DNA from 2 places in the Eubacterium limosum genome. Region 2 is predicted to be linked to the other one. Evidence: riboswitches for the same ligand, from Rfam matches in the RefSeq annotation. Region 2 holds a riboswitch; the other holds the start of a gene.
The links. A riboswitch is a leader RNA that binds a small molecule or an ion and turns the genes downstream of it on or off. The one in region 2 is predicted to bind S-adenosylmethionine.
Positions count from the first base shown of each region.

Region 1: it holds a riboswitch for S-adenosylmethionine, as region 2 does, so the genes downstream of both, B2M23_RS08205 (homocysteine biosynthesis protein) here and metK (methionine adenosyltransferase) in region 2, are expected to answer to the same signal.

Region 1 is NZ_CP019962.1:1,786,873-1,793,060, reverse strand. Features, by position in the region: gene B2M23_RS08220 (homocysteine S-methyltransferase family protein) at 1-1,308, opposite strand, end outside; gene B2M23_RS08215 (UPF0280 family protein) at 1,319-2,032, opposite strand; gene B2M23_RS08210 (NIL domain-containing protein) at 2,037-2,438, opposite strand; gene B2M23_RS08205 (homocysteine biosynthesis protein) at 2,438-3,598, opposite strand; SAM riboswitch class I at 3,660-3,763, opposite strand; one part of gene prfB (peptide chain release factor 2) at 3,963-5,000, opposite strand; one part of gene prfB (peptide chain release factor 2) at 5,002-5,064, opposite strand; gene secA (preprotein translocase subunit SecA) at 5,083-6,188, opposite strand, start outside.
Region 2 is NZ_CP019962.1:3,030,353-3,036,540, forward strand. Features, by position in the region: gene B2M23_RS14140 (ABC transporter ATP-binding protein) at 1-485, shown strand, start outside; gene B2M23_RS14145 (ABC transporter ATP-binding protein) at 478-2,367, shown strand; gene B2M23_RS14150 (aminopeptidase P N-terminal domain-containing protein) at 2,692-3,924, shown strand; SAM riboswitch class I at 4,256-4,351, shown strand; gene metK (methionine adenosyltransferase) at 4,470-5,651, shown strand; gene ftsE (cell division ATP-binding protein FtsE) at 5,902-6,188, shown strand, end outside.

The DNA.
Region 1 (6,188 bases), 1.2 Mb from region 2:
CAGTCCGAGAACGCAGGCACCATATTTTCTGGCAATGGGCAATATCCGCTCCATAGAGCCCTGTTCCCCATTGACAGAGTTAATAATTGGCTTTCCATTATACTGCCGCAGCACCGCCTCGATAACTTCAGGGTCAGAGGAGTCAATCTGTATCGGCAGATCGACCAGATTGCTGACAGCCTCGACAGCCCTCAGCATCATTTCCTTTTCATCAATATCCGGCAGACCAAGATTGATGTCAAGAACGTGAGCCCCTTCTTTTTTCTGTTCGACAGCCAGCTTTTTAACAAGGGAAAGCTCTCCGCGGCGCAGCTCTTCTTTTAACGCCGCGTTTGTCGTTGGATTAATGCACTCTCCAATGATGCGGATATCCTGCCCCAGCGCAACAGTTCTGGTCCCTGTTGCCACAAGTGTCTGCTGTTTCTCAGGCGATAAATTCCCAAGATTCGGAAGCGGAGAAGTTTTTGTGGCGTCAATGGTCTTTTGGATATATTCCGGGGTTGTCCCACAGCATCCGCCCAGCACAGATGCTCCTTTTTGCGCGATTTCGGCCATATAAGCGGCAAATTCGTCCGACGTTATATCATAGAAGGTTTTTCCATCTGCCACCCGCGGAAGGCCCGCATTTGGCTGAACTACCACGGGAACTGACGCATACTTAAGCAGCGTTTCAATGACCGGCATCATTTTATCCGGACCGGTAGAGCAGTTGATCCCGATAGCGTCTACTCCCAAGGCTTCAAGTATGGTTACAACGGTCTGAGGATCGGAGCCTGTGAGCGTGCGTCCATTTTCCTCAAAGGTCATTGAGGCGATTACCGGCAAATCGCTGTGCTCTTTTGCCGCCAGAACAGCTGCTTTCATTTCATAGATATCGGTCACGGTTTCAATCAGCAGCACATCCGCCCCTGCTGCAGCCCCGATTTCGACCATCTGCGCAAAATACTGGTAAGCTTCGTCAAAGCTGATGTCCCCAAGGGCACCGATCAAAGCGCCCAGAGGACCAATATCCAGGGCGACATATTCAGGCTCCAGCTCTTTTGCCAGCTTCACGGCCGCTGTGATAATCGCTTTCTGATCATATTCCGTATTGTTTAGTTTATAGCCGTTTGCTCCAAAGGTACAGGTCGTGATAATATCTGATCCGGCTTTAACATAGGCTCTGTAAATATCCTGAATAATCTCTGGGTGTGTTAACGTCAGTGCCTCTGGCACAGAACCAATATTTTCAAGCTTTGCCTGAAGCAGGCTGCCCATTGCGCCGTCAAGATAAAGTCGTTTTGTTTTTAATGCTTCTGTAAATTTCATAGTCCTCACTTTAGTCCAATTCAATTTCTCCCCATGCGCCCATCCGATTGTCAACAATGATCAGAGCGCCTTTGATGCCAGCGATACCTTTAATCCACTCGATGGCACTGCGGATATCTTCGTGGGTCCTGACCCGGTTTCCCAGAGCTGTGGCCGCAGCGTCAGAGAGATAGACGTCCTCGCTGATGACAGTGGCGGCATCTGCCTTTCCAAAGCTGAGCGAATGCCCAACAGTGCCTGAGGATGTACAGATTCCCAGAGGATGGGAGGCCGGCTTTATTTTTAATGCCAGATCTTTAAAAGCAGAGCGGCCCGCATCGATGGCGACCCGCCGAAGCTTATCCGTCTTTATAAACAAGTCACCGCCGTTTTCGACGATGACTTCTTTACTCTGTTTTAAAAGCACCTCTCCAACACTGGCTGAGACAGCTCCCGCCACAGCTGCCATCGGGCCGACACCTACGACTTCCGATGCTTTTTTCATACGTTTGATCATTGTCGGATCACGCTGCAAAACCGGTATCGGCTCAAGCGCTGTAAAGAACTCAGGCACTGCCCTTCCATAATTTTCCAGTATTTTTCGGGTTTCGTGAACCTGACGCCGCATCAAATCAGTCTGGTCTGTCTCAGACGCGATCAGAAGATCTGTTTCATATTCCACAACGCGGTAATAAACCAGGCCATCAGCCTGCATTTTATCCCGATAAACACGTTTTTCGTACATTGTCCTAAATAAGGGTATGGATTGCGCGGACCGGGCAGGCTTTAATACAAAGTGCGCATTCCAGACATTTTTCCGGATGATAGGTCAGAACCCAGTTCTCATCCATTTCCAAAGCTCCCACAACACAGGCCGCAGTGCAAGCGCCGCAGTCTACACAGCGGTCCTTATCCACCTCAATGACAGAGACGACATCTTTAACGTCAACGCCGCTCTTTTTAATAAAGGTGATCCCTTTCTCGATGTTATCCTCTGAGCCGGAAACTTCAAAAAGCAAGGTGCCGTTCACGTCATCATCGACAAAAGCCTTTAAAATGTTCAGCTGTAACTCATAATCACGGATCAGCTGGCTTGCAATGGGTTTGCCGGTTGCTTCTTTTGGGAAGTTCAAAACAATTTTCTTTACCATTATTTGTTACCCCCTTCTTTTATTTTCAGGCTGTTAAGCGTGTTGTTGACCGGAAATTTCATTACAGGTTCCTGGAGGAAGAACTCACCTTTTTTGATCCAACCAGTCAGTTCATCTGCAATGGTCCTTGCTTTTGTAAGGCTGGAGAGCGGCGAGGTCCGGATCTTTTTCCCGTCGATTTCGACAGACCCGCTGCGCAGCTCTGCATAGCTGACCTTTTTAATGACTGGCCGGTCTTTATCGCTGTAGTCTATGATATTTGTATGGAGCTCTGCGTCGGTTACTGAGACAAACTGCATCATTTCTTCATCTAAAATAGGAATTGGTATCCCAATCCCCACAAACATGGATACCCCATAGCGTTCAAAGACAGCTGGCTGAATATACTTTGTGCTCATCTCACGCATTTCTCCCATCACAGCCAATGTCCCTGCTCCGCCCAGCGGATAGCCCTTTTCATCCCGGGCGCAGTCTGAATTAAACTGAGTCCCCATCCATGAGACATAGCCCTGAGCGCCGGCTAAGAAAATGCGCGTACCCATACCGATGGTTTTATACAGAGGATCATTCAGTAATGGACTGAGGGCCCCGGCAGTACTATAGGTGATGTTTCCCATATTGGGGTGTAAAATTCCCATATAAGTGTAGATACGTTTTTTTGATGCATTGATGGCCGCATTATAGTTCTGATAGCAGTTTCTCGGATTGTAAAGGTAGGCTTCGTTCATGTCCTTCAGCCCTACCCAGGTATCGATTTCCTTTCTCGGATAGCAGTCTGTCCCTGGCGAGGTGGCGTGGAGATGTACTTCCTTACCGTCAATCAAATCACAGATAACGTGTGCGCCGCCATACTCTGCACCTTTATCTGAGGATGGCTGTGTCGCTCCAATGTAGGTATCGACAGCCGCCAGTCCGCCGTAAGCCTCAACGTTGTTCAGTTCAATTTCTGCCATGCGGATCGGCGGATCGGCATGTCCAAAATTCAAAAAGGCGCCGGATGAGCACATTGGCCCAAAGGTAGCTGTTGTGACGACATCCACATACTCTGCCGCTTCTTTTGTTCCCCGTTCTTTAACGATATCAATAACTTCTTCGGCTGTGACAATGACGGCCTCGCCTCTGGCGATTTTCTCATTAATTTCCTGATAGGTCTTTGGCATATTTACTCCTTCTCTTTCTATAAAAAAACTCATTTTCACCAAATGAAAATGAGTCTGCTTTAGATTATCTTTCATTTCATGAAAAGAAATGCTGGATTTGGCACCACACTTACGCAGGTTGCCGGGCTTCATTGGGCCAGTTCCCTCTACCACTCTTGATAATTCGATTATTCAATTGTACACTATATATTATTAGTATAGCAAAAAACAAATTTAAATGCAATCTCGATTTATAATTCATTTTCTGGTATCTGTGTTCCAATAAGCAGCTACTTAAATAAATGCAGGTATACGCCAAAACGACGTATACCGCAATATATAGTGTTCTATTTCTTTTTTAATTCCATTTTGTCCATATCTCGTTTTACTGCTGTGCAGCTGTCTGCTGAAGATAGGCGTTCATAAACTGGTCTAAGTCGCCATCCATAACCGACTGGATATTGCCGACTTCCACATTGGTACGGTGATCCTTAACCATATTATATGGGTGAAACACATAAGAACGAATCTGCGATCCCCAGGCAATCTGGCTATAATCGCCTACGACGTCATCCAGCTTTTCTTTCTGTTCCTGCTCCATGATCTCAACCAGCTTACCCTTGAGCATGTTCATCGCTACCTCTTTATTCTGATGTTGGGAGCGCTCGTTCTGGCACTGCACAACAACACCAGTCGGAATATGAGTAATCCGGATAGCCGATGAGGTTTTATTGACATGCTGGCCGCCTGCACCGCTTGCGCGGTAGGTATCCACGCGGATATCATCCGGGTTGATTTCAATTTCCACACTGTCATCAACCTCTGGTGTAACATCCAGAGACGCAAAGGAAGTATGCCGGCGCCCTGAAGAGTCAAAGGGTGAGATACGGACCAGACGGTGGACTCCTCTCTCTGTTTTCAGATAGCCATAGGCGTTAATGCCTTCGATAAGCAGTGTGGCACTTTTGATACCGGCAACATCACCGGGCTGTAAATCAAGCGATTTAACCTTAAAGCCTTTACGCTCTGCCCAACGGGTATACATTCTGAGCAGCATTTCCGCCCAATCCTGGGATTCGGTACCGCCGGCGCCCGGGTGCAGTGAGATAATGGCGTTATTGCTGTCATACTCACCGGACAGGAGCGTTTCCAGCTTGAATTTCTCAAGCTCTTTTCCAAAAGCCTCAATGGTATCCGGGAGCTCGTCCATTTCTTCTCCCTCATCGATCAGTTCAAACATGACGAGGATATCGTCAAGATTATCCTTGAGCTTATCGTACTCGCCTTTTTTCTGGCGGAGGATTTTCAGCTCCTTTAAAACCTTTTGGGCTTTTTGCTGATCACTCCAGAACTCTGGTGATTCGGTCTGGGCGTTCAGTACTTCTATTCTTTCACTGACGGCTGGTAAGTCAAAGTGAATCCCTCAAATCCGTCAGTTCTTTTTCCTTTTCATTGACACTCTGTCTGCATTCATAGAGATCAATCACGACATCACATCCTTACTTTTATAAATTTGCGCCGCAGCACTTTTTATACTTTTTACCGCTGCCGCAGGGGCAGGGATCATTACGGCCAACCTTCTTATTTCTGGCTGCTGCGGGCCGGCCTTCAATTTCACTTTCGTTGGTTTTAACATCCTCCATATTGACGTTCCGCTGCTGCTGGGGCGCCTTCTGGATTTTAATATTATAAAGGTACTTGACCGTGTCTTCCTGGATTCTTAAAATCATATCCTCGAACATGGCAAAACCTTCTTTGGTGTATTCCTTAACCGGGTCATTCTGTCCGTAAGCACGCAGGCCAATCCCCTGTTTCAGCTGTTCCATATTGTCAATATGTTCCATCCAGGCAGCGTCGACGCTTCTCAAAAGAATCGCACGCTCAAGCTCCTGCATATTGGCATCGCCCAGTGTTTTTTCCTTTTCTTCGTAATTGTTCCGGCAGTACTGAAGAATCGCTTCTTTGAGAGCATCGCGGCTTTCAGGCTCTTTGGGCAGGTTCAGCGTTGCCCCTTCAGCCACCAGCGTCTTTTCAAAGTAGTTGTTCAGGCCTTCAAGATCCCAGTCATCGTAATAGTCGCCGCCGTTGGTGTACATTTCCACATAGCTGTCAACCATATCCTCGGTCATTTTCCAGATCTGCTCGTGCATGTTCTGTCCGTCGATAACCTGCTGGCGCTGATCATAAATAATTTCTCTCTGGCGGTTCATAACATTATCATACTGGAGGACATTTTTACGGATATCAAAGTTTCGGGCTTCAACACGCTTCTGCGCACTTTCAATCCCTCTGGTCAGCATTTTATTTTCGATGGGCGTATCCTCATCGAGGCCAATGCTCTCAACCATGCTCTGAATTTTTTCTGAACCAAAAATACGCATCAGGTCATCTTCCAGCGAGACAAAAAACTGTGAGGAGCCCGGGTCACCCTGACGTCCGGAACGGCCTCGCAGCTGATTGTCAATACGACGGCTCTCATGGCGCTCCGTGCCGATAATATGAAGCCCGCCTAGCTCCTGAACACCTTCTCCAAGAACGATATCCGTACCACGGCCCGCCATATTGGTGGAAATGGTGACGGCATCCATCTGACCGGCATTTGAGACAATCT
Region 2 (6,188 bases):
GCGGAACTGTAGCTTCTAATGTAACATACGGTGAGAACGGTAAGGCTCCCGCCGAGACGGACGACATCCGGGAAGCTATTGACATTGCCCAAGCAACTGAATTTGTGGAAAAAATGAACGGCACTTATGAAGCGACCATTGTGCAGGGTGGCACGAATGTGTCTGGTGGCCAAAAACAGAGGCTTGCCATTGCAAGGGCAATCTGCCGACGGCCGGAAATCTATGTATTTGACGATTCTTTTTCAGCTTTGGATTATAAGACAGATCGTAGTTTGAGAAGAATGCTGAGAGAAAAGACAAGCGGCACAACCAGCCTGATTGTTGCTCAAAAAATCGGAACGATCATGGATGCTGATAAGATTATTGTTTTGGATGAAGGCAAGGTGGTTGGGCAAGGTACTCATCATGAGCTTTTAAAGACCTGTCCTGTCTACCTGGAAATTGCTCAATCTCAGTTGTCAAAGGAGGAGATCGAAAATGCCTGAAAATGAATATACGATAGGAGAACATAAAAATCAAACTCCGAAGCACAGTGGTCTCAGTGGTCCAGGCAGTTCTGGTGGCCCTGGCGGTCCGGGAGGAATAGGTAGTGTGGGAGCCGCTGAAAAAGCCGACGACTTTGGAAAAGCAATCGGTCAGCTTCTTTCTTATTGTAAGAAGTATTTGCCTTTTATGATCGTTGCCATTGTACTGGCTGCTGCAGGTGCAATTTTGAACATCATCGGTCCCAGCAAGCTTGCAGATATTACAGACTTGATTACCGAAGGCTTAATGACTGGCATTGATATAGAAGCTGTTGTCCGTATTTGTATTCTGCTGATTGGCCTCTATATCTGCGGTTGGGCATTCAGTCTGATCCAGGGACAAATTATGGCGGTGATTACGCAGCGAGTATCCAAAACCTTGCGTACGGATATTTCTGCTAAGATTAACCGCTTGCCACTGAAATACTATGATTCTACCAGTATCGGCAATACCTTGTCCCGTGTTACCAACGATATAGACACTATATCTCAGACTATGAATCAGAGTTTAGGTACTCTGGTGGCAGCATTGGCCTCTTTTGTGGGCGCCATCGTGATGATGTTTTATACCAACTGGATAATGGCGTTTACTGCGATTATTGCAAGTTTATTGGGATTTGCATTGATGATGATGATGATCTCCCATTCACAAAAATTCTTTTTATGGCAGCAAACGGAACTTGGTGCCATCAACGGACACATTGAAGAAACCTATGCTGGCCACAATGTGGTAAAAGCCTATAACAATGAGAAAAAGGCAAAAAAAGAATTCTGTCAAATGAACAGCCGCCTATATGACAGTGCTTGGAAAAGCCAGTTTATGTCTGGACTTATGCAGCCGCTGATGAGCTTTGTTGGTAACTTCGGTTATGTAACGGTCTGTATTGTGGGCGCAGTGCTTGCCCTGAATGGACAGATCTCTTTTGGTGTTATTGTTGCTTTTATGATGTATGTGCGTATGTTCACTCAACCGCTGTCTCAGCTCGCTCAGGCGGCTACCAGCCTTCAGTCCACCGCCGCTGCCTGTGAACGTGTATTTGTGTTTTTGGATGAAAAAGAAATGGACGATGAAAGTTACAAAGCAAAAGAACTTTCAAATGTTCGCGGTGATGTAGAATTTCGAGATGTCCGTTTCGGTTACAATGAGGATAAGACGATCATTAACGGTTTTTCAGCCAAAGCAAAAGCTGGCCAAAAAATCGCCATTGTCGGCCCTACCGGCGCAGGAAAGACTACAATGGTTAATCTGCTGATGCGGTTTTATGAAACTAATTCCGGTGATATTTTCATTGACGGAACTTCCAGCAAAGATGTGACCAGAGAAAACCTGCGCAGCCAATTCTGTATGGTATTGCAGGATACATGGCTTTTTGAAGGTACCATCCGTGAAAATATTGTTTACTCCAAGGAAGACGTTTCCGATGCGGAAGTTGAGAAAGCCTGCAAAGCAGTTGGCCTCCACCATTACATCAAAACCCTTCCCAAAGGATACGACACGGTACTTGGCGACAATGCCAGCTTGTCCCAGGGGCAGAAGCAGCTTATTACTATTGCACGCGCTATGATTGCAAATGCGCCGATTCTGATTCTGGATGAGGCAACAAGCTCTGTGGATACTCGAACTGAAACGCTTATCCAAAATGCTATGGATAAGCTGATGGCAGGCAGAACTTCCTTTGTTATTGCACACCGCCTGTCAACCATCCGTAATTCTGATTTGATTCTGGTTATGAAGGATGGCGACATCATTGAGAGTGGCAATCACGATACTTTGATGGCACAGGGCGGTTTCTATACCGAACTATACAACAGTCAGTTTGTAGATATCGTCGAGTCGGCGTAAACAAAGTGCGGAGAAATGGGAAACCTTCGTTTCCATAACACGGAAAAAATTAATAGGAGAAAACATGAACCGGATGTGATTTGTTTTATCTATGTGGGCAAGATTTAGATTCCGCTTTACCAGCTAAATTTATCTACAGATGCAGCAAAACCGATGTGATAAAAATCACGTCGGTTCTACAAGAAATTTTATTTGTTTCTTTAAATAATCCTCCGCATAATGCGTTGACTCATCTGTCTAAAGATCAAATTCAGTATTGAATTTGGTCTTTTTTATGTTTACAATAGACCTTAGTGACAAAATAATGAAAAAGGAAGTGTGAAAATGCCGTTATCACAGAATTTTTATAGACAAACCCGCAGGGAATTAGGTGAAAAGCTGGAGCCGGAAAGCCTGGCGATCGTCTATTCCGGACGGGCGGTTCAGCAGTCTTTGGACGCCGACTATCCCTTTTATACCGATAACAACTTTTATTATCTGACGGGCATTGAAGAGCCTGATGTGACCCTTTTGATGAAAAAGGATGCAGGCGGCGAGGTTTCGGAGTGTTTATTCATTGATGAGCCAGACCCCTTCAAGGAGAAATGGGTAGGCGCCAAGATCAGTATTGAAGAAGCTCAGGCGTTGTCTGGCATTGAAGATGTGCGCTATAATACTGAGCTGGAGTCTTTTATTTTACAGGAAACCCGTTTTGATAACCTGTATTTTGATTTTACCATGCCCAAGCACCAGAGCTTTGCAACCAGCGATCCGCAGGTCAAGCTGCTGTTCGCGGATATGGAGCTTCAAAACCTTCAGCCCTATCTGACCGCCATGCGGCTGATTAAAAAGCCCGAGGAAGTCCAGGCGCTGCGTGACGCCATTGAAATAACCGCGAAGGGAATCGACGCTATTCTTGAAAATCTGAAACCGGATATGAAGGAATACCAGATTCAGGCGGTTTTTGAATATACCATCAATATGCTGGGCGCCCAGGGAGTTTCCTTCCAGACCATTGCGGCCTCAGGAAAAAGCGCTACGGTGCTGCATTATATTAAAAACCAGGCGACTATGAAGGGAAGCGACATGGTGCTTCTGGACCTGGGGGCCCGCTACAAGGGCTATTGTGGCGATATCAGCCGAACCTTTCCGGTTTCAGGAGCATATACCGATGAACAGGCCATGGTCTACAATATGGTTCTCGAGGCCCAGAGAGAGCTGATCCAGATGTACCAGCCCGGTGCAAAAATGCTGGATATTCAACAGGCAACCAAGGATATTTTTCTTGAAAAATGCTTAAAAAATAACATTGTGCCTAAGAATAAGGACATCAATGAATTCTATTATCACGGCATTGGCCATTCGCTGGGCCTGGATACCCATGACACCAACGATAAACGGGAATACATCCTGGAACCCGGCATGGTCATCACCTGTGAGCCTGGTCTTTACATTGCGGAAATGGGGATGGGCGTGCGGATCGAGGATGATATTCTCGTGACAGAAAACGGGCCGGAAAACCTGTCACCGCAGATTCCAAAGGATATTGACATCATTGAAAAACGGATGAAGGGATAAGCTGCTTTAAACTGTAAAAAAGCGGCATCGTCCGAGACTGCGCCTTTTATCCAGATAAGTAAAAAGGTCCAGGCGCTACGAAAACGGCCTGGAATCTAGTCGCTTTATAGGGTATGCTGGACATAGGTGCGTTCAAGCATTCACTTTATTAAAAAGATACCGGTGTAAATGCAGTGCCCGCAGGACGCTTTTTTCTTCCTTAGGTAACTTCATCTCTTGAGGTTTTTTGACACTTGAAGCGGATGAAGGGATAAGCTCTTTTGTTTTTTCAAGGAAAGGGGCTTGACAAAATTGTCCTGTAGGTTTATCCTATTACAAGTAATTGAATATTTACCTATCCAGAGAGGTGGAGGGACAGGCCCGATGAAACCCGGCAACCAGCATAAGCATGGTGCCAATACCTGCAGTCAAACTGTAATGATGGGGTTTTTGAACGAATCTAACCCCATGCGCGCATGGGGTTCATTTTATTTAAGGATTTGAAAAATCTGTGATCTTTATCAAGGGTAAATAGAATTACGACAATACAAATTTTTAAGGAGCGAATAATGAAACAATTATTTACCTCAGAATCCGTTACTGAAGGCCATCCGGATAAAATCTGTGACCAGATTTCCGATGCGGTGCTGGACGCGATCATCGAACAGGACCCAATGGCCCGTGTTGCCTGTGAAACGTCCGTATCAACTGGTTTGGTTTTAGTGGCGGGTGAAATCACCACCAACTGCTATGCAGACATTCCAAAAATCGTCCGTGAAACCATCCGCGGTATCGGTTATGACCGCGCGAAATATGGCTTCGACTGTGAAACCTGCGCGGTTTTAACCTCCATTGACGAACAGTCTTCAGACATTGCCATGGGCGTCGACAAGGCCCTTGAAGCAAAAGAAGGAAAGCTGGAAGAGGAAGACCTGGCTACCGGCGCTGGGGACCAGGGGATGATGTTTGGCTTTGCGTGCAACGAAACACCGGAGCTCATGCCAATGCCGATCTCGCTGGCCCACAAGCTGACCAAAAAGCTTTCAGACGTGCGCAAACAGGGTGAGGTCGATTACCTGAGACCAGATGGAAAATCTCAGGTGACGGTTGAATACAACGATGGGGTACCCACCAGAGTGGACACCGTGGTCATCTCAACTCAGCACAGCGCAGATGTGGACGCGGCCACCATCCGTGAGGATATGATCGAAAAAGTTATTAAACCTGTGATTGATCCGGCTCTTCTGGATGAAAACACCAAATATTTCATCAACCCGACCGGTCGTTTTGTTATCGGCGGACCGCAGGGGGACGCCGGCTTAACCGGACGTAAGATTATCGTAGACACCTACGGCGGATATGGACGTCACGGCGGCGGCGCTTTCTCAGGAAAGGATCCGACAAAGGTTGACCGTTCTGCGGCTTACGCAGCCCGTTACGTTGCCAAAAACATTGTGGCGGCAGGTCTGGCTGATAAATGTGAGGTACAGCTTGCCTATGCCATCGGTGTGGCTGAACCGGTATCTGTTTTTGTCGATACCTTTGGAACCGGCAAGATTGCCGACGATAAAATTGCAGATCTGGTAAGAAAGCATTTTGATCTAAGACCAGCTGCAATCATCAAGAATCTTGACCTGAGAAAACCGATCTACAAGCAGGTTGCCGCTTATGGCCATTTTGGCAGAAACGACCTGGATTTGCCATGGGAAAAAACAGACGTGGCTGAAAAATTAAAAGCAGAAGCTTAAAAGCAGAGGATCACAGCTGAAAAGTTGTGATCCTTTATCTTTTTGTTTCTTAAAAAGGATATAAAGTATCCAAAAATTAAGGCAAAACATGACCGTTTTGTGTATAATTAATGCATTCGAGTAATAATTTGAATACTTTTAGATAAAACTTGGATAGAAAATCTTGTTTTTGTGCGTTAAAAAGTATAAAATAAACGGTACAGCATCATTGGCAACTGCCAAAAGACCAAGCTGCTAGGAAGATGATTGAATGATTGAATTTATAAATGTTACAAAAACGTATGATAAAAATGAAAAAGACGCCTTAAAAAATGTGAACTTGTTTATTGATAAGGGTGAGTTTGTATTTCTGGTTGGCCGCAGCGGCGCCGGGAAGTCTACCTTTATCAAGCTCTTGCTCCGCGAAATTGACGCGAGTACCGGGACGGTTAAGATCAAGGGCCACGACATTTCCAAGCTTTCCAAAAAAGAGATTCCTTATCTGAGAAGAAAGCTGGGCGTGGTTTTCCAGGATTTCCGTCTGCTTGAAAATAAAAG